Regions from separate parts of the Paraburkholderia sp. A1BS-2L genome, predicted to be linked through region 2. Evidence: riboswitches for the same ligand, from Rfam matches in the RefSeq annotation. Region 2 holds a riboswitch; the other holds the start of a gene.
What was found. A riboswitch is a leader RNA that binds a small molecule or an ion and turns the genes downstream of it on or off. The one in region 2 is predicted to bind manganese.

Region 1 (9,794 bases), on a different replicon from region 2:
TGAACGAACTGCAGAGCCAGTGGCATGTGGACAAGCGTTTCTCGCCCGCCATGCCGCCATCGCAGGTGGACGCCTGTCGCGCGGGATGGCAGCGCGCGGTGCGCGCCGCCAAGGCTTGGGCCGACGACACGCAGTAACGCCGCGGCGACATCCGGCCAAAGAACTCGAACGAGTCAACGTAACCCAATACCGAAGGGCCGCGCAGCCAGCACTGCGCTGGTCTCGCGTCCATTTCGGAATCCTGAGAAATAATCAGAATGTCACCATACATTGCTGAATTCATCGGCACGGCCATACTCGTACTGCTAGGCAACGGCGCGGTCGCCAACGTGCTGCTCGCAAAGACCAAAGGCAAGGGCGCCGACCTCATCGTCATCGTGATGGGCTGGGCGATGGCCGTGTTCGTGGCCGTGTACGTCACCGCATCGTACAGCGGCGCGCATCTGAACCCGATCGTGACGATCAGCCTCGCGCTCACTGGCAAGTTCGCATGGTCGAAGGTGTGCGGCTACATCGTCGCCCAGATGCTCGGCGGCATGGCGGGCGCGTTCCTCGTGTGGCTCGCTTATCGCCAGCACTTCGCGAACGAAGCCGATGCCGATCTCAAGCTCGCCGTGTTCTGCACCGCGCCTGCGATCCGTAGCGTGCGGCACAACGTGATGACCGAAGCCATCTGTACCTTCGTGCTGATCCTCGGCGTACTGTATCTGGCCTCGCCGCAGGTGGGCCTGGGCGCGCTCGATGCATTGCCGGTTGGCCTGCTCGTGCTCGGCATCGGCATTTCGCTGGGCGGCCCCACGGGCTACGCCATGAGCCCGGCGCGCGATCTCTCGCCGCGCATCATGCATGCGCTGCTGCCGATCCCGGGCAAGCGAGACAGCGACTGGCGCTATGCGTGGATTCCCGTGCTCGGACCGCTGCTGGGCGGCGTGGCGGCTGCGTCGCTGTATCTGTATCTGCATGCGACGCATTGAGGGTCGTGGGGCGGCGGTTTCGCAACGTGTTGCGCAACCGCCGCAAGCCAATCACTTCGGAATCACCCACAGCATGCCCGCAAACACCGCATAGAGCCAGCCCACATGCGTAAGCTGGCGGCTATGCACTTGCGGCGCACGGAACGCCCATTGCAGGAACAGGATGGCGAGCATCGTCGTGGCCGCGGCAAGAATCGACGGCGCACCCAGGTGCCACGGCGTGAAGAACAAGCCGAATGCGGTTGGAATGGTCGCCTGGATCATCATCGCGCCGCTGATGTTCGCGAGCGCGAGCCGCTCCTTGCCCTGACGCACCCAGATGATCGCGTTCATGATTTCCGGCAGCTCGGTGGCGATCGGGCTGAAGAGCAGCGCAGTCAATTGCGGGCTCAGGCCGAGCCACGGTCCTACTTTACCGATCTGCTGCACGAACAGGTGCGAGGCGAAGAAGATCACGACCAGCGCGCCCAGGGTCTGGAGCAGGACCCAGAACAGCGACGGGTCCGCATCGCGCGGACGCAGCTTGAGCGGCTCGAGCCCCACGTCTTCGATCTCATCGCCATCGTCGCTCAGCTCCTTCCAGCAATAGAGCGCGTAGGCCGCGAGAAACGCAATGCCGAGAATGGGCTTGAAACTGAACACCACGAGTCCGAGCCCGATTTTCGCCACGAAGATCGCGAGGAACCAGAGCTGGTCGCGGCGCAGGTGGCGCGTATCGGCGTCGACGGTGCCGGCGCCTGCACGGCCCGCGCGCGCGACCGTCGCCAGCAACGCGACGCCCACCACCGCATAGGCGACGGTGCTGAGCGCGAGCGGCCCGCCAATGGCCGCGCCAATGCCGATTTCCTTGTGGGCCGGATCGGTGCCGAACGCAACGGCTACGAGCGTGACCACGCTTTCGGGCAGCGCCGTGCCGAACGCGGCAAGGATCGTGCCGGTGGCCGTCTGCGTGACCTTGAGCTTCTGGCCGAGCCACTCGACGGCATTGACGAAGGTTTCGCAGGATAGATAGATGATGCCGGCGGCGGCAATGAGCAGGGCGAACGTCCAGATCATGACGAGCGCTCCGTCGTGCGGGGGTGTGCGACTGCGATCGCGTGGCGGCGTGAAAAGCGGTGCATGGGAAACGGCATTCCTCGGGCTGGACGGACGGACCAATGACGCAATCCCCCCGCCCAGCCCGGGTATGAAGGATGACGTCATAGGTCTCGTCAGGCCGAAGAACGGCTGCCGGCGCCATGGCACAGCGTGCCAATTATGTTGACGGCGGCGCGACACGCATCGCGCGTGACGCAGACTACTCCCCTAAGACCGGCGCATTATAGCCGACGAATGCGGTTGTGCGGGAGGGGGCTCGTTTCATGGCGTAGTTCGTCGGCACATCTGCGTCACGGTTCCACGACGTTGAAATCGCCGTCGAATTTGTCGAGGGTCCCTAGCATGGCGCGGAACAGTTCGACCTTGCCGTCCAGCTGGATTTCGCGCGCAAGTACGGCTTCCTGAAAGCCCGTTTCCCCGCAGAGGATCCGGTTGAGCGTTTGCCTCGACATGGTCACGCTCAGATCGGTGCGTTCGTTTGGCGATGTGTAGCACCACGTCAACGCCCCATTCTGGAGATTCAGTTTGAACTGCTTATCGATGTCGCTGAAACGCCACGCAATGCGCATGTTCAGATGCTGCGCCTTCAGGCCATCGACACGAACGGCGAAATAGTCGAAGAACATTTCCTCGGTAATCGCGCTGACCATGTCGGCACTGCGGCTGCCGAATTCGGTCGAAGCATCTCGCCCTTCGCGCAGTTCGCGCGCGCCGAGCAGGAACGCGTTGCGCCACGTTGCCGATTGGGCCTGATACCCCATCTGTTCGAGCGCAGCAGCACCCAGTTCGCGCGCTTCGCGCAACTGCGGCTGTGCAAACACCAGGTGGTTCATGCACTGGGCGACCCAACGGTACTCGCCTTGATCGAAATCTCGACGCGCGCGCTCGAGCATGGCATCGGCTCCGCCCATGTACTCGACATAGCGCGGTGCGGAAGCCTCCGGAGGCAGGGCGTGCAGGTTAGCCGGATTGCCGTCGTACCAACCCAGGTAATGCTGATAGATGGCTTTGACGTTGTGCACGACAGCGCCGTAGTAGCCGTGCGCATGCCACTTCGAACGCAACTCGTCCGGCAGGCGAATCTGCTCGGCGATTTCAACGGCGTTCAAGCCGTGGTTCATGAGGCGCACAGTCTGGTCGTGCAGGAATTTGTAGAGATCCCGCTGCGCCTCCAGGTAATCGACGATGCGCTCGTTGCCCCAGGTCGGCCAGTTGTGCTGCGCGAACACGACCTCGGCTTCGCGCCCGTAGCGCTCCAGCGACTCGCCCAGGTATCGCGACCACGATTGCGCGTTGCGTACCTGCGCGCCTCGCAGCGGACACAGATTGTGCAGCGACCGCGTGCCGTTCTCGGCCAGGTTGAGCGCGCGCTCCTGCGGGAACCAGAAGTGCATCTCGGCGGGCGCTTCGCTTTCGGGCGTGAGCTGAAACACGATTTCGACGCCGTCGATCACATGCGATTCGGTCATTTGCATGATCAGCTTTGTCGGTGGAATCAGCGTGATCGTGCCGCGCGGAATATTCTTGCCCATGCCCGCATCGATCTGGCAGCAGGCATTGCGCGCGAGCGTATGGCCAAACTGGAATTGTGCGCGCCGCGCCATGGCCGTGCCCGCCATCACGTTTTCCGACACCGCTTCTTCCATGAATCCAGCGGGCGCGATGACCTGCGCCTTGCCGGCCACGACATCCGCTTCGTCCACGACGCCTCGCACACCGCCGAAGTGATCGGCATGGCTGTGGCTGTAGATGACCGCCACGACAGGGCGCCTCGGACGATGCGCGAAATACAGCTCGAGCGCGGCGGCAGCGGTTTCCTTGCACGTGAGCGGATCGATCACGATCAGGCCGGTCTCGCCTTCGATGAACGTCACGTTGGAAACGTCGAAGCCACGCACCTGATAGATGCGCTCGGTCACGCTGAAGAGACCGTGCAGCCTGTTCAGCCGCGCATGGCGCCACAGACCGGGATGCGCGGTGGGCGGCGCGGCTTGCTCGTCGAGAAAGCCATAATCGGCGAGGCTCCAGATCAGTTGCCCGTATGCGCCGCGAATCTCCGCATCGGCTATGGTGCCGATAAAGCCGTGCTGTGCATCGGCGACTTCAATCGGATCGTCGGGCGGCAGGTCGTTCAGCGCGTGCTGTTGCGCGGCGATGGTCGCCTCGGTTGCGGGAAGCGGCCCGGGCAGCGCCCGCTGGGCTTCTTGCTTGATCGGATGTTGCATCGTGTGTCTCCCAGATTCTGCCGGCGCCTTGCCGACGATATTCTCGCTATGCCCGGCGTTGTGCGGCGCGAATCATGTCGGCGGCCTTTTCGCCGATCATCATGGCCGGAGCGTTGGTGTTGCCGCCGATCAGCGTTGGCATGATCGAGCAGTCCACCACGCGCAGACTTTCCACGCCTCGCACGCGCAGTTCGGGATCGACGACCGCGTGCGGGTCCGCGTCGCGCCCCATCTTGCAGGTGCCTACCGGGTGATACAGGCAATCGGCGTGACCGCGCACGAAAGCGCGCACGCTGGCTTCATCGGCGAAGCTCTCGCTTTTCATTTCGCGGCCGCCCAGGTTCTTCAGCGCAGGCTGCCCGAAGATATTGCGCATGATGTGGATGCCGGCTATCAGCGTTTCCATGTCGCGTGGCGCGCTCATCAGCCGTGTGTCGATCAGCGGCGCTTCGCGCATGTCGGGCGAGCGCAGGCGCACGACGCCGCGGCTTTCGGGGCGCAGCACGCATACGTGCCCCGAGTAGCCGTGGCCGAGCTTGCGTCGGCTGCCCATGTTGCGATTGCCGATCAGGGCGACGGTGAACACAAGGTTGAGGTCGGGGCGATCGAGCTCGGGGCGGCTCTTCACAAACGCGCCTGCTTCGACGAAGTTGGACGTCAGCATGCCGGTACGTTCGCGCCGATAGCGGCGGATCTCCTTGAGGAGACGCAGGCCGCCGCGCAGCGTCGCGCCGAACAGATCGGTGCTGTCGAGTTGCGTGTTGAGCACGATGTCCAGATGATCCTGGAGGTTTTCGCCCACCCCGGGCAGGTCGTGGAGCACCTCGACGCCCATTTCGCGCAGATGCGCGGCAGGCCCGATGCCCGAGGCCAGCAAGAGCTGCGGCGAATTGAATACGCCGCCGCTCACGATCACTTCACGCCGTGCGCGCAGGACGTGTTGCACGCCATCGCGCACGACCCGCACGCCCACCGCGCGCCGCCCTTCGAAGACGAGGCGCAGCGCCCGGGTGCCGGTCAGCACTGCCAGGTTATTACGGCCGAAGTTGTAGTGGCCGTTCGTGGTCTTGCCCCGGTGCAGATAGGCACGCGCCGCGTTCCAGCGCTCGCCGTTGTGCTGCGTGACCTGGTAGTAGCCGAAGCCTTCCTGCTCGGCGCCGTTGAAGTCGTCGTTCAGCGCATGGCCCGCTTGCTGCGCGGCTTGCAGGAAGTGATGGCAGAAAGGATTGGGCGAACGCAGGTCGTTCACATAAAGCGGGCCGTCCGTGCCGTGCCACGGATTGTCGGTGCCGGCGAAGCGAGTGTTGTTCTCGCTGCGCTTGAAGTAGGGCAGGACGTCGTCGTAGCTCCAGCCCTCGCAGCCGAGCGCGGCCCAGTCGTCGTAATCCTTGCGATGGCCGCGGATATAGACCATGCCATTGAGTGACGAAGAGCCGCCCAGCACCCGGCCGCGCGGCTGATAGCTGGTGCGGCCGCCGAGCGCCGGCTGTGGCTCGGTGTAGTAGCCATAGTTGTAGGGGCCAGGCTTGACGACGGTTTTGGCGAGGCCGATGGGCGTCCAGATCAGGTAATGGTCGTCCGGGCCGCCATTCTCGATCACGGCGACGCGCACCGTTGGATCGTCTGCGAGGCGGCCCGCCACGGCACAGCCGGCCGATCCGGCGCCGATCACCAGATAATCGTATTCGCCCGCCACGGGCACGGCGGAGGGTGAGCTCATGGGTGTCCCCTGTCGTGGATACGGCGTCATGCGTCGTCCACTTTGGTGGTAGTGCGCGAAATCCCGCAGGCGGCCCGAAGCGGGTTCGGGGCGGCGCAGGGTCTGTCTCCTCTGATGTGACTCTGCCCGCGCTGGCGGCGTGGGCAGAACGGCTTTCAGGGTAAGGACAGCGCGCGGGGGGGACACCCCCCCAGTCAGGTAGGTGGGGGAGCGCGGCGGGCAGGTTTGCTGGCGCTCAAGTGCTTTGAGCGGCGCACGACCGCCGGATTAGAACCAGGCATCCTGCATGTCGAGCGTCGTGCGGTCGAGCGAGGCGAGCAGATCGAACTGTGCGCCCGTCTTCGGCAGCTCCCAGGCGAAGAAGTATTTGGCGGCGGCGAGCTTGCCGCGATAGAAGCTGGCCTCATCGTCGTTTTTGCCGCCTTCCTCGCTTGTGCCGCTTGTGCGCGCAAGCGCCGCGCGCGCGGTGAGCGCCTGTTCGAGCCAGACCCACGCGACCACCACGTGCCCGAACGCTTCCAGATACACCGACGCATTGGCGAGCGCGACGCTCGGGTCGCCGGCCGACCAGAGCGTTTGCGTGACATCGACAAGACGATTCAGCGCCGCTTCAAGCGAGCGCGCATACGCGGCATCCTGCTTGTCGCCGCTCGACAGTGCGCGGTCCGTCGTAGCCTGCACACATTGCACGAATAGCTTCAGCGCCGCGCCGTTCTTGATCGTGACCTTGCGGCCCAGCAGGTCGAGGCCCTGGATGCCGTGCGTGCCCTCGTGAATCGGGTTGAGGCGGTTGTCGCGGTAGAACTGCTCGACGTTGTATTCGCGCGTATAGCCATAGCCGCCGTGCACCTGGATCGCGAGATCATTGGCGGCGAGGCACCACTGCGAGGGCCAGCTCTTCGCTATCGGCGTGAGCAGGTCGAGCAGCAGCGTGAGCGGCTCGCGCGCCGCGTCGTCGGCGGCAGCGCGCGCTTCGTCCACCAGTTGCGCGCACCAGAGATTGAGCGCGAGCGCGCCTTCTACATAGCTCTTTTGCGCGAGCAGCATGCGGCGCACGTCGGCGTGCTCGATCAGTCTGATCTGCGGCGAAGCCGGGTCCTTGCCTGCCGCGCCCACGCTGCGCCCCTGTGGACGATTGCGCGCGTAGTCGAGCGCATGCAGATAGCCGGTATAGCCGAGCATGGTCGCCCCGAGACCCACGCCGATGCGCGCCTCGTTCATCATATGGAACATGTACGTGAGGCCCTGGTGCGGCTCGCCCACGAGATAGCCGATAGCGCCCGCGCGCCCGCCCGGCGCGTACTTCGTGCCCTCGCCGAAATTGAGCAGGCAGTTTGTCGTGCCGCGATAACCCATTTTGTGATTGAGGCCCGCGAGCACGACGTCGTTGTGCTCGCCGCGCGAACCGTCTTCGCTTACGAGGTATTTCGGCACGATGAAGAGCGAGAGGCCCTTCACGCCGGCAATGAGCTTGCCGTCCGGGCCCGGAATCTTCGCGAGCACGAGGTGGACGATGTTCTCGGAGAGTTCGTGCTCGCCGCCCGAGATCCACATCTTGTTGCCGCGCAGCCGATACTGCGCGCCCAGCGGCGAGTCGTGCTCGAAGTCGGCGCGTGTGGCCACGTCGGAAAGCGACGAGCCCGCCTGCGGCTCGGACAGGCACATCGTGCCGAAGTAGCGGCCTTCGAACTCGGGCTTCACGAAGGTCTCGACCTGCTTTGCGCTGCCGTGCGCGAGCAGCAGGTTGGCGTTGCCGATGGTGAGGAACGGATACGCGCTCGTGCCCACGTTCGCGGCCTTGAACCACGCCAAGCCCGCCTTCTCGACCACCAGCGGCAACTGCATGCCGCCGTATTCGTAGTCCTGGCCCGCGGCCATCAGACCCGCTTCGCTGAACGCCTTCAGCGCGGTCTTGACCTCGGGGATGATGGTGACGGTTTCGCCGTCGAAGTGCGGTTCGTGCTGATCGTTTTTCTTGTTGTGGGGCGCGAACAGGTCGGTCGCGATCTTCTCGCAGGTGTCGAGCGCCGCATCGAAGGTCTCGCGCGAATGGTCGGCGTAGCGCGCGATGCGCGTAAGGCGCTCGACGTCGAGCCATTCGTAGAGCAGGAAATCAAGATCACGGCGAGAGAAGATCAGCGACATGGCAGAGGGCCCGTGAATAAGAAAAGTCGCAGCCTAACAAAAATAGAACGATCGTGCTATTGGCGATTTCTCCAAATCCTTTATGGTGCCGCCGTGCAATGACTTGCTTGTCGGGCGACGCAAAGTGCCAAAGCTTCTTCATGAATCTTCAAATCGAGAGAGCCCGCCCGGCGAGAGATTGGCCGTAAGCTTTTCGCCGCTCCCTCCCTAATTGGGGAGCATTCTCTCAACACGCACATATTTATGGAGGTTGCTCATGCAACTGATTCAACGTGAACAGCTGTCGAACCTGCAAGTCGTTACGGCTGGCGCTGGCGCCAACAAGACCCCGTCGGCAGTCACCCTGACGATCACGAAGGAAAACGGCCTGAACCTCGTGATCACGCCGCAAGCTGCAGCATCGGCAAGCTAAGCTTCGCCGAGGTCTCCGACCTGGAAAGCCGGCAAACCGGGTTTGCCGGCTTTTTGCGTTTACCTACCCGGGTTGCGCCTTCCCAAATCGCACGTTTGAAGAGGATACGGCAATATTCATGCTCATCCTCCCGAACAGCGAGAACATCATGGACCGGCTCGATGCGATGTCCGTGCTCGTCGCCGTGGTCGAGGCCGGCAGCCTTTCCGCAGCGGCGAGGCGTTTGAACATGCCGCTGGCCACGGTCAGCCGCAAGGTCAACGACCTCGAGGCGCATCTCAAGACGCGGCTGCTCAAACGCACCACTCGGCAACTCGCGCTGACCGGGGCCGGGGCGTCTTACGTGGCGGCCTGCCGGCGTATCCTGGAAGAGGTGGGCGAGGCCGAGCGCGCGGCAACCGGCGAATACACCACGGCAAGAGGCACGCTTGCGCTCTCGGCGCCCGTGGTGTTCGGGCGGCTGCACGTGCTGCCCATCGTCAATGCGTTTCTCGCGCAGTATCCCGAGATCGACGTGCGGCTGATACTGGCGGACCGCGTGGTCAATCTGATGGAAGAGCACGTGGACGCCACCGTGCGCATTGGCGAGCTGCCCGATAGCGCGCTCGTGGCGGTGGGCGTGGGCGCGATTCGCCGCGTGGTTTGCGCGAGCCCCGAGTATCTGGCCGAGCACGGCGTGCCCGCTGCGCCAGGCGATCTGGCGCGGCACCACTGCGTGACGTTCGAGAGTGTCGAAGGCCGCACGTGGACGTTCCGCTCGGGCAAGGGCGACGTCGTGCAGTCGGTGCACGCGCGGCTCGCGGTCAACACCGCGGAGGCCGCGATCGACGCCGCGCTGCATGGCGTGGGGCTCACGCGCGTGCTTTCGTATCAGGTTGCGCAGGCGGTGCGCGAAAAGCGGCTTGCCGTGGTGCTCGAGGCGTTCGAACTGGCGCCATGGCCCGTCAGTCTCGTGCACGGCGGGCAAGCGCCGCTGCCACTCAAGCTGCGCGCGTTCCTGGATTTCGCGACGCCTTTGCTGCGCGAGCGGGTGGAGGCGGTGCGGATCGAGCCTCGTGGGCGCGAAGCAACGGCTGGACAAGCGCGCCGATAGCAAGCTGAATCAGTCGGCGCGCTGTGGCATGCTGCAACGGACAGCCATGCACAATACGCCCATCATGCAAGCTCCCGACCTTGAACGCCTCGTCACCCTCACCATGCCTTTCGGCAAGTACAAGGGC
Region 2 (9,794 bases):
CGCGTGACCTCGATCTTGCCGAGCGCATCCTGCGTCGCGGCGACTTCCTGTTCTTCGGCATGATCGGCTCGCACACGAAGCGCAAGCAGTTCGAGCACCGGCTCGCCGCGCGCGGCATCGATCCGCTGCAGATCGCGCGCATGCACTGCCCGCTCGGCGTGGACGGCATCGTCGACAAGTCGCCCGAAGTCATCGCGATCTCGGCCGCCGCGCAATTGCTGCAGGCGATCGAGGCGTCGGCGGCGGCCGCCGGCACGCCTGGGCATGCAGCCGTTGCGGTTACCGGCACGTCCGCTACCGGAACGTCCGCTACCGGCACGATCCATTCCGCGTGATGTCAACCACTGAACGCAACCGATCGATCCAACCATGACCATCACGCCCACCGTCAACCCGTTCGCAGCGCTCGTACAAAAAGCGGCGCGCGCGCCGAAGGCCGAGCTGCACATCCACATCGAAGGCTCGCTCGAACCCGAGCTGATCTTCGCGCTCGCGCAGCGCAATCACGTCGAGCTCGCTTACGAGTCGATCGAAGCGCTGCGCGCGGCCTACGCGTTCACCGACCTGCAGTCGTTCCTCGACATCTATTACGCAGGCGCGAGCGTGCTGCTCAACGAGCAGGACTTCTACGACATGACGATGGCCTACTGCGAGCGCGCGCTCGCGGACAACGTCGTGCACACCGAAATATTCTTCGATCCGCAAACGCACACCGAACGCGGCGTGCCGATCGAAACGGTGGTCGCGGGCGTCGACCGCGCACTCGCCGACGCCGAAAAACGCGGCCTCACGAGCAAGCTGATCCTCTGCTTCCTGCGCCATCTGAGCGAAGCCGACGCGCTCGCCACCTTCGATGCCGCGCTGCCGCTGTTCGCGCGCTATCCGCGCATGATCGGCGTGGGTCTCGATTCGTCGGAGCGCGGCCATCCGCCCTCGAAATTCGAGCGCGTGTTCGCGAAGGCGCGCGCGCAAGGGCTGAAGCTCGTCGCGCATGCCGGAGAGGAAGGCCCGCCCGCCTATATCTACGAGGCGCTCGATCTGCTCAAGGTCGACCGCGTCGACCACGGCGTACGCAGCATCGAGGACAAGGCGCTCGTCACGCGCCTCGCCGACACGCGCGTCGCGCTCACCGTCTGCCCGCTTTCGAACCTGAAGCTCTGCGTGTTCGACGACATGACGAAGCACACGCTCAAAAAGCTGCTCGACGAAGGCGTCGCGGTGACCGTCAATTCCGACGATCCCGCGTACTTCGGCGGCTACGTGAACGAGAACTTCAGCGCCATCATCACGGCGCTGCAGCTCGACGACCAAGAGGTGTACACGATCCTGCGCAACAGCTTCGAGGCGTCTTTCGTGACGCCCGAGGAACGCGCCGCGCTGATCGCGCAGCTCGATCGGTACTGGAGCGGCGCCGTGGCCTGATCCCGCGCAGCTCCCCAAGCTTAAGGCTTCACCCTTGATGAGGACCGGCGCGCCAGCGCCGGCCCCAGGGCTTTTGCGCGCCGCGTTTTCAGGAGCGGTGCGCATACATACGGCTCATGAACACCTGAATTTTTCGGAGACGAAGTTCCCATGACTCAATCGGCTTATCGCGCAAAACTGTTGACGTTCACCGGCGACCCCGCGCAATCGCCCGACGCTGCCGTCTTCCACGAAGACGGCGTGGTGATCGTCGAGAACGGCCGCGTGGTCGCATCGGGCGCATGGTCCGAGCTCAGCGCTCGCGTGGCTGAAGGCGCGACGGTGCACAACCTGCGCGACAAGCTGATCGTGCCGGGCTTCATCGACACGCACATTCACTACCCGCAGACCGACATGATCGCCTCGCCGGCGCCGGGCCTGCTGCCGTGGCTCGAGACCTACACGTTCCCGACCGAGCGCGGCTTCGCCAATGAAAACGTGGCGTTCGAGACGGCGCGCTTTTTCGTCGACGAACTGCTCTCGTGCGGCACGACCACGGCGCTCGTCTACTGCTCGGTGCACAAGCAATCGGCCGATGCGCTGTTCACGGCGAGCGAGTCCCGGAACATGCGCATGATCGCGGGCAAGGTCCTGATGGACCGCAACTGCCCCGAGTTCCTGCGCGACACGCCCCAGACCGGCTACGACGACAGCGCCGAACTCATCTCGCGCTGGCATAACAACGGCCGCCAGATGTACGCGCTCACGCCGCGCTTCGCGCCCACCTCGACCGAGGCGCAGCTCGAAGCGTGCGAGGCGCTCGCGAAGGCGCACGGCGACATCTTCATTCAGAGCCACGTCGCCGAAAATCTCGACGAAGTGAAGTGGGTGAAGGAACTGTTCCCGCGCCAGCGCAGCTATCTCGATGTCTACGATCATTACGGACTCCTGCGCCGCCGCGCCGTGTACGGCCACTGCATCTGGCTCGACGACGAAGACCGCCGCCGCATGGCGCAAACCGGCACGGTCGCGGCGCACTGCCCGACCTCGAACCTGTTCCTCGGCAGCGGCCTGTTCGACTTCGACAAGGCCCAGGCCACCGAGTTGCCCGTCACACTCGCGACAGACGTGGGCGGCGGCACGTCGTTCTCGATGCTGCAAACCATGAACGAAGCGCACAAGGTCGCGCGCATGGGCGGCCATCACCTGACGGCCACGCGCATGTTCTGGCTCGCCACGGCCGGCGCGGCAGCCGCGCTCGATCTCGCCGACAAGATCGGCACGCTCGCGCCGCAAAGCGAAGCCGACTTCGTCGTGCTCGACCCGCAGGCCACCCCGCTGCTCAAGCGCCGCACCGCGCGCGCCGAATCGCTCGAAGAACTGCTGTTCGCGTTCGCGCTGCTCGGCGACGACCGCGCCGTATTCGAGACCTACGCAGCCGGTACGCGCGTGCACAGCCGCGACACGGCAAAGCGTTAAAATCCCACGGCAAATCCCCATTCCAACGGCCCCGGCGAAGCCGGGTGTCGGAAAAACCCCAATGCTATAATTCGCCGTCCATTGGGGAGTAGCCGCCCCGCTCCGTGCCGCCCGGCTAGCCTTCGGGTCTTGGCGCGCGCCGCGCATGCGCAGCGGGAGCATCCGTCAACAGACTTGGCCCGCGCGGCCATGGCGAACGCAGCCTTAGTACTCAGGCCTGGCGAGACCGATGACTCATGCCCGCCGCAACAGGGCCCGGCGGGCCGTGAGTCGTCGCCCGCATTTATCTCGGCCCGAGGATCACCAACACGTGAATCACGCCTTTCTCGTCTCGACCGGCGCAGTCGCGCTCGCCGAAATCGGCGACAAGACGCAACTGCTTTCGCTCGTGCTCGCAGCGCGCTATCGCAAGCCCATGCCGATCATTCTCGGCGTACTGGCCGCCACGCTCGTCAATCACTCGGGCGCGGGCGCGCTCGGCGCGTGGCTCGGCTCGCTCGTCACGCCCTCGGTGATGCGCTGGGCGCTCGCCGTCTCCTTCGTCGCCATGGGATTGTGGATACTCGTGCCCGACAAGCTCGACGAGGGCGAAGCCACCGTCAATCGCACGCGCCTCGGCGTGTTCGGCGCCACCGTCGTCACCTTCTTTCTCGCCGAGATGGGCGACAAGACGCAGATCGCAACCGTCGCGCTCGCCGCGCGCTTTCACGACTTCTTCGGGGTGGTGGCCGGCACGACGCTCGGCATGATGATTGCCAATGTGCCTGCGATCCTGCTGGGCGACCGCTTCGCCCACAAGCTGCCGACGGGCCTGGTGCACGGCATCGCCGCCGTGCTGTTCGTGGTGCTTGGCGTGCTCGCCATCATGGGCGTGGGCGTTTGATCGTCTGTAACGCTTGAGCCGCCACTGACGCTGGCTCCGTCTACTTTGCCGGAGCGGCCGCTGCCGGTGCGGTTCCTGGCGCCGCCGCCGGGACTTCGGCCGGCGCCCCCGTGGTCTTGTCCACGGGCAGTTTCACCTGCTGCACCGAGCCGTTCTGCAGCGGGAAGTTCGACAGTGCGCTGCGCACCAGAAACGGCATGATGTGCACGAGCGAGGGATCGTCGCCCGAGGTGCGCGCGGTGACGTTATAGACTTCCTTCCCGCCCGCCTGCTCCGTGATGCGGATGCCGAGTGCATGCGAGTACACCGGATAGCTCTGGTTCACATAAGCGGGGCCCCAGGGACCCCAAGGCCCCCACGGATTGAACGGTCCCCAGTACGGAGCCGGCCACGGGTTGTAGAACACGGGCTGCGCCACCGTGACCGTGTCCATGCGGCTGCCGTAGGCGAGGCCCACGAGATAGCGCGCCTGCCGCTCGGGCACCTGGCGGAATGCGTACGAGGAGAGCCCGTCGGCAACGAGGCTCTCGTAGGTCGATTGCTCGATGCTGTGCTGCTGGTCGGGATTGCGCGTGAACGCGTAAGTGCGCGTGGCATCGCTGCCGCCTCCCCACGCGGAGAACGCGGTCACCTGGCTCGTCACATAGGTCGTGCAGCCGGACAGCGTCACGGCAAGCGCCGCCAGCAACAGCAGCGCGCGGCGGGTCCATCGGTCGGGCATCATGGTCTTCTCGTTGCAGTCGTGGCAGTGACGACAGTTCGTCGGCGCGCGGCAAGCTTGCGGTGGTCGACACCGCAGGCCCCGATCATACTGACTCGCGCCCCAGCGGGAAAGTTCGGGCCCGCTGCGCGGCGCACGCCTGCGGGCCATCTCGGACAAGCTGCGCGAGCCTTTGTACAATGGGGCGAGCGGCCGCGTCATCGTACGCAAGGCGCGGCCTCCCTATACCGCTATCCGACCCGAAGCTTCCCCGCACGAGACCATGTCCGATACCGCCACGCCTACTGTGATCCGCCGCGAAGACTACGCGCCGCCCGCCTTCCTGATCGACACCGTCGACCTCGAATTCGACCTCGCGCCCGGACACACCGTCGTCAAGAGCACGCTGCGCGTGCGCCGCAATCCCGCTGCCAAGTCCGCGCCGCACCTCGAATTGATGGGTGAACAGCTCGAATTCATCGGCGCGCAAATCGACGGCAATGCCTGCGAAAACGTGCGTGCGCACGAACATGGCCTGACGATCGAGAACGTGCCCGACGCGTTCACGCTCACGCTCACGGGCGCCAACGACCCGGAAGCCAACACCACGCTCTCGGGGCTCTACGTATCGAGCGGCAACTTCTTCACGCAATGCGAAGCTGAAGGCTTTCGCCGCATCACCTGGTTCCTCGACCGCCCCGATGTCATGTCGACCTACACCGTCACGCTGCGCGCCGACAAGACCGCGTGCCCGGTGCTGCTCTCGAACGGCAATCTCATCGAAGCAGGCGAACTGCCCGACGGCCGCCATTATGCGAAGTGGGAAGACCCGTTCCGCAAGCCGAGCTACCTGTTCGCGCTGGTGGCCGGCAAGCTCGTGGCGCTCGAAGAGCGCATCAAGACCGGCTCGGGCAAGGAGAAGCTGCTGCAGGTGTGGGTCGAGCCGCACGATCTCGACAAGACGCGCCATGCGATGGACTCGCTGATCCACTCGATCCGCTGGGACGAGCGGCGCTTCGGCCTCGAACTGGATCTCGACCGCTTCATGATCGTCGCCGTGAGCGACTTCAACATGGGCGCGATGGAGAACAAGGGGCTCAACATCTTCAATACGAAGTACGTGCTGGCGAATCCGGAAACGGCCACCGACGTCGATTTCGCCAACATCGAGGCCGTGGTCGGCCACGAATACTTCCACAACTGGACCGGCAACCGCGTGACCTGCCGCGACTGGTTCCAGCTGAGCCTCAAGGAAGGCCTCACTGTGTTCCGCGACCAGGAATTCTCGGCGGCAATGTCGGGAGGCGACGAGAACGAAGCCGCCCGCGCGACCAAGCGCATCGAGGACGTGCGCGTGCTGCGCCAGATGCAGTTCGCCGAGGATGCAGGCCCGATGGCGCATCCGGTGCGTCCTGAAAGCTACGTCGAGATCAACAACTTCTACACGATGACGGTCTACGAGAAAGGCGCGGAAGTCGTGCGGATGTATCAGACGCTGTTCGGCCGCGACGGCTTTCGCAAGGGCATGGACCTCTACTTCCAGCGCCACGACGGCCAGGCGGTGACCTGCGACGACTTCCGCCGCGCCATGGCCGACGCCAATGGCCGCGACCTCGCGCAGTTCGAGCGCTGGTACAGCCAGGCGGGCACGCCGCGCGTCACGGTCACGACGCGTTACGACGAAGCCGCGAAGCGCTATAGCGTCACGCTCGCGCAGGGCTATGCGAACGGCTCGCCGGCCGCGCGCGACACGCAGAAGGGACCGCTCCTGATCCCGTTCGCGATCGGCCTGATCGGCCCCGATGGCGCCGACCTGCCGCTCAAGCTCGAAGGCGAATCCAGCTCCAGCATGACAGCAAGCACGACGCGCGTACTCGAACTCACCGAGGCGCAGCAGACCTTCACCTTCGTCGACATCGCCCACAAGCCCCTGCCCTCGCTGCTGCGCAACTTCTCGGCGCCGGTGATCGTGGAATACGACTATGGCAACGACGAACTCGCGTTCCTGCTCGCGCACGACAGCGATCCGTTCAACCGCTGGGAAGCGGGCCAGCGCCTTGCCACGCGCGAGTTGCTCGCGCTGGCCGCACGCGCCGCCACGCGTCAGCCGCTCGCGATGAACGATGCGCTCATCGACGCGTTTGGCCGCGTGCTCAACGACGCTTCGCTGTCGCCGTCGTTCCGCGAACTCGTGCTGATGCTGCCCTCGGAGACCTATCTCGCGGAGCAGATGGCGGAGTCGAATCCCGCCGCCGTGCACGCCGCGCGCCAGTTCGTGCGCAAGGGCCTGGCCGCGGCGCTCAAGAACGCATGGCTTGCGGCCTACGACGCCAACCTCACGCCGGGCGCCTATGAGCCCACGCCGCAAGCCGCTGGCCACCGGGGCCTGAAGAATCTCGCGCTTTCGTATCTCTCGGAACTCGACGACCCCGCCGACGCCGTGCGACTCGCCACCGCGCAAATCCACGCCGCGAACAACATGACCGACCGCGCAGCCGCGCTGTCGGCGCTGATGAACGCGGCGGCAGGCACAGGCGGCGACCAGGCGAAGCAGGCGCTCGAGGACTTCTACGCACGCTTCGAGAAGGAACCGCTCGTCATCGACAAGTGGTTCTCCCTGCAGGCGACGCAACGCGGCACGGCCCAGCGCCCGACGATCGAGACCGTGCGTGCGCTGATGCGCCACCCGGCCTTCAATCTGAAGAATCCGAACCGCGCACGCTCGCTGATCTTCAGCTTCTGCGCGGCGAATCCCGCTCAGTTCCACGCGGCGGACGGCTCGGGCTACGCGTTCTGGGCCGAACAAGTCCTCGCGCTCGACGCCATCAACCCACAGGTTGCCGCACGCCTCGCACGCAATCTCGAACTGTGGCGCCGCTTCACCCCGGCGCTGCGCGACGCGATGCGCGCCGCGCTCGAACAGGTCGCCACGCAGGCGAAATCGCGCGACGTCCGTGAGATCGTGGAAAAGGCGCTGGCGTAGGCCTCGCGCGCGGCGCCGTTGCACAGCGCCGCGCACAGCCTCGTCCTCACACCGGTCATGCACGCTGCCGGCCCTCGCGGCCGGCATTTTTGTGCGCATTTTTTCTGCATTATTTTTCCGCTCGATTTCCCGGCCGAATTTCCGTCCGACGCGTGCCCCGAGCCGATCGCGCTTATTTTCAGGATTGACCAAACGGGCCGAGCCTCGTCCAGCAGGTAGAATTGCGCTATTCCCAAGCGCATCTGGAGTCCTGCAATGGCTTTGCACCGTCGTACCACCCTCACGAAATACCTGATCGAGCAGCAGCGCGAGCATCGCAACCTGCCGGCCGATCTGCGTCTGCTGATCGAAGTTGTCGCGCGCGCGTGCAAGGCGATCAGCTACAACGTCAGCAAGGGCGCCCTCGGCGACGCGCTCGGCACCGCAGGCAGCGAAAATGTTCAGGGCGAAGTGCAGAAGAACCTCGACATTTTGTCGAACGAAATCCTGCTCGACGCCAACGAATGGGGCGGCAACCTCGCGGCCATGGCGTCCGAGGAAATGGAAACCTTCTTCCCGATCCCGGCCAATTATCCGAAGGGCGAATATCTGCTCGTGTTCGACCCGCTCGACGGCTCGTCAAACATCGACGTGAACGTCTCGATCGGCACGATCTTCTCGGTGCTGCGCTGCCCGGACGGCCAACAGGCCACCGAAGCCTCGTTCCTGCAGCCCGGCGTGCAGCAAGTCGCGGCGGGCTACGCCGTCTACGGCCCGCAAACCGTGCTCGTGCTCACGACCGGCAATGGCGTGAACTGCTTCACGCTTGACCGCGAACTCGGCTCGTGGGTGCTCACGCAGAGCAACATGCGCATTCCCGAGGACACGCGCGAATACGCGATCAACGCATCTAACGCGCGCCACTGGTATGAGCCGGTGCAGCAGTACGTTGGCGAGCTGAACGCGGGCAAGGACGGTCCGCGCGGCGAGAACTTCAACATGCGCTGGATCGCCTCGATGGTCGCCGACGTGCACCGTATCCTGAGCCGCGGCGGCATCTTCATGTATCCGGCCGACCGCCGCGATCCCTCGAAGCCCGGCAAGCTGCGCCTGATGTACGAAGCGAACCCGATGTCGTTCATCGTCGAGCAGGCGGGCGGCATGGCGACCAACGGCGCGCAGCGCATCCTCGACATTCAGCCGAAGAGCCTGCACGAGCGCGTGGCCGTGTTCCTCGGCTCGAAAAACGAGGTCGAGCGCGTGACCCGATACCATCAGGAAGCGAAGAAATAAAAAGGTTGGGGAAAAGGGCTTGCATAGCCCGAGATTCTCTCCTATAATCTTCCTTCTCTGATGTGCGGCCGGAATAGCTCAGACGGTAGAGCAGCGCATTCGTAATGCGAAGGTCGGGGGTTCGATTCCTCTTTCCGGCACCAAAAGCTTCAAACAAAAAGCCCAGCCTTAACCGGCTGGGCTTTTTGTTTTGCGCCGCCGCCCTCTTCTACTGCACTACGGCAGTCGCACCTCATCTAGTGCCTCGCCCACCTCCTCGATCACATCATCCCAGCGCCCCAGTTCGCGCTGTCTGAAAAGCCGCGCCGATGGATACCAGGGCGTATCGCTGCGGCCCGTCATCCAGCGCCAGTCGGTGCAGGTCGGCAGCAAGATCCACACCGGCACGCCCGCCGCCCCCGCGAGGTGCGCAACCGACGTATCCACGGTAATCACGAGGTCGAGCGACTGCACGATCGCCAGCGTGTCGGTGAAGTTCGCGATCTCAGGTCCAAGCGGCGTCATATCGATGCCGGACGGCAAGGTCTCGATGTCGGTTTGCGCAGCGCCCTTTTGCAGCGCAAACCACGCCACTTCGCTGCGCGCGAGCAGCGGATGCAACGCGCTCAAGGCAATGGAGCGATAGCGGTCGAATTCGTAATCGGGATTGCCGGCCCACACCAGACCCACGCAGCGCTTGCGCGAGTTCGCACCTGTCAAGCCGACGATCCGCTCGCGCCAACGCTCAATGACCTGGGAAGGCGCGCCGAGGTACGGCATCGCAAGCGGCAACATGCTCGTTGCCAGCCGCATATGATCAGGAAAACGAAACATGCGACACCAATAGTCGTAGGGACCAGGCGGCAGCGTAGTCCAGACCCGGACTACCCCGCTCGCGCACGCGGCCACACCGGCCAGCGCCTCGCCGACCCAGACATCGACCGCCGCACCCTGACACTGCAACCAGTCGGCGTAGCGCAGAGACTGGATCTGATCGCCGAGCCCCTGCTCGCCGAGCAGCAGAAAGCGTTGTCCGGCTACAGGCTCGCCGGACCACTCCGGAAAGCCGGGCTGCGCCAGCGTGCTGTTCTGCGGCA

Region 1: another riboswitch for manganese. It lies ahead of P5W98_RS31125 (sodium:calcium antiporter); the one in region 2 lies ahead of P5W98_RS10500 (TMEM165/GDT1 family protein).

What each region holds. Positions count from the first base shown of each region.
Region 1 covers NZ_CP120431.1:273,650-283,443, forward strand. The annotation lists gene glpK (glycerol kinase GlpK) at 1-137, shown strand, start outside; gene P5W98_RS31120 (MIP/aquaporin family protein) at 258-974, shown strand; gene P5W98_RS31125 (sodium:calcium antiporter) at 1,026-2,030, opposite strand; yybP-ykoY riboswitch at 2,115-2,292, opposite strand; gene P5W98_RS31130 (alkyl/aryl-sulfatase) at 2,363-4,297, opposite strand; gene P5W98_RS31135 (GMC family oxidoreductase) at 4,344-6,017, opposite strand; gene P5W98_RS31140 (acyl-CoA dehydrogenase) at 6,285-8,162, opposite strand; gene P5W98_RS31145 (hypothetical protein) at 8,419-8,574, shown strand; gene P5W98_RS31150 (LysR family transcriptional regulator) at 8,723-9,667, shown strand; gene P5W98_RS31155 (DUF3820 family protein) at 9,732-9,794, shown strand, end outside.
Region 2 covers NZ_CP120428.1:2,317,953-2,327,746, forward strand. The annotation lists gene xdhC (xanthine dehydrogenase accessory protein XdhC) at 1-335, shown strand, start outside; gene P5W98_RS10490 (adenosine deaminase) at 370-1,422, shown strand; gene guaD (guanine deaminase) at 1,573-2,880, shown strand; yybP-ykoY riboswitch at 2,952-3,099, shown strand; gene P5W98_RS10500 (TMEM165/GDT1 family protein) at 3,191-3,763, shown strand; gene P5W98_RS10505 (DUF4136 domain-containing protein) at 3,804-4,487, opposite strand; gene pepN (aminopeptidase N) at 4,747-7,446, shown strand; gene P5W98_RS10515 (class 1 fructose-bisphosphatase) at 7,702-8,718, shown strand; tRNA gene P5W98_RS10520 (tRNA-Thr) at 8,786-8,861, shown strand; gene P5W98_RS10525 (hypothetical protein) at 8,935-9,794, opposite strand, start outside.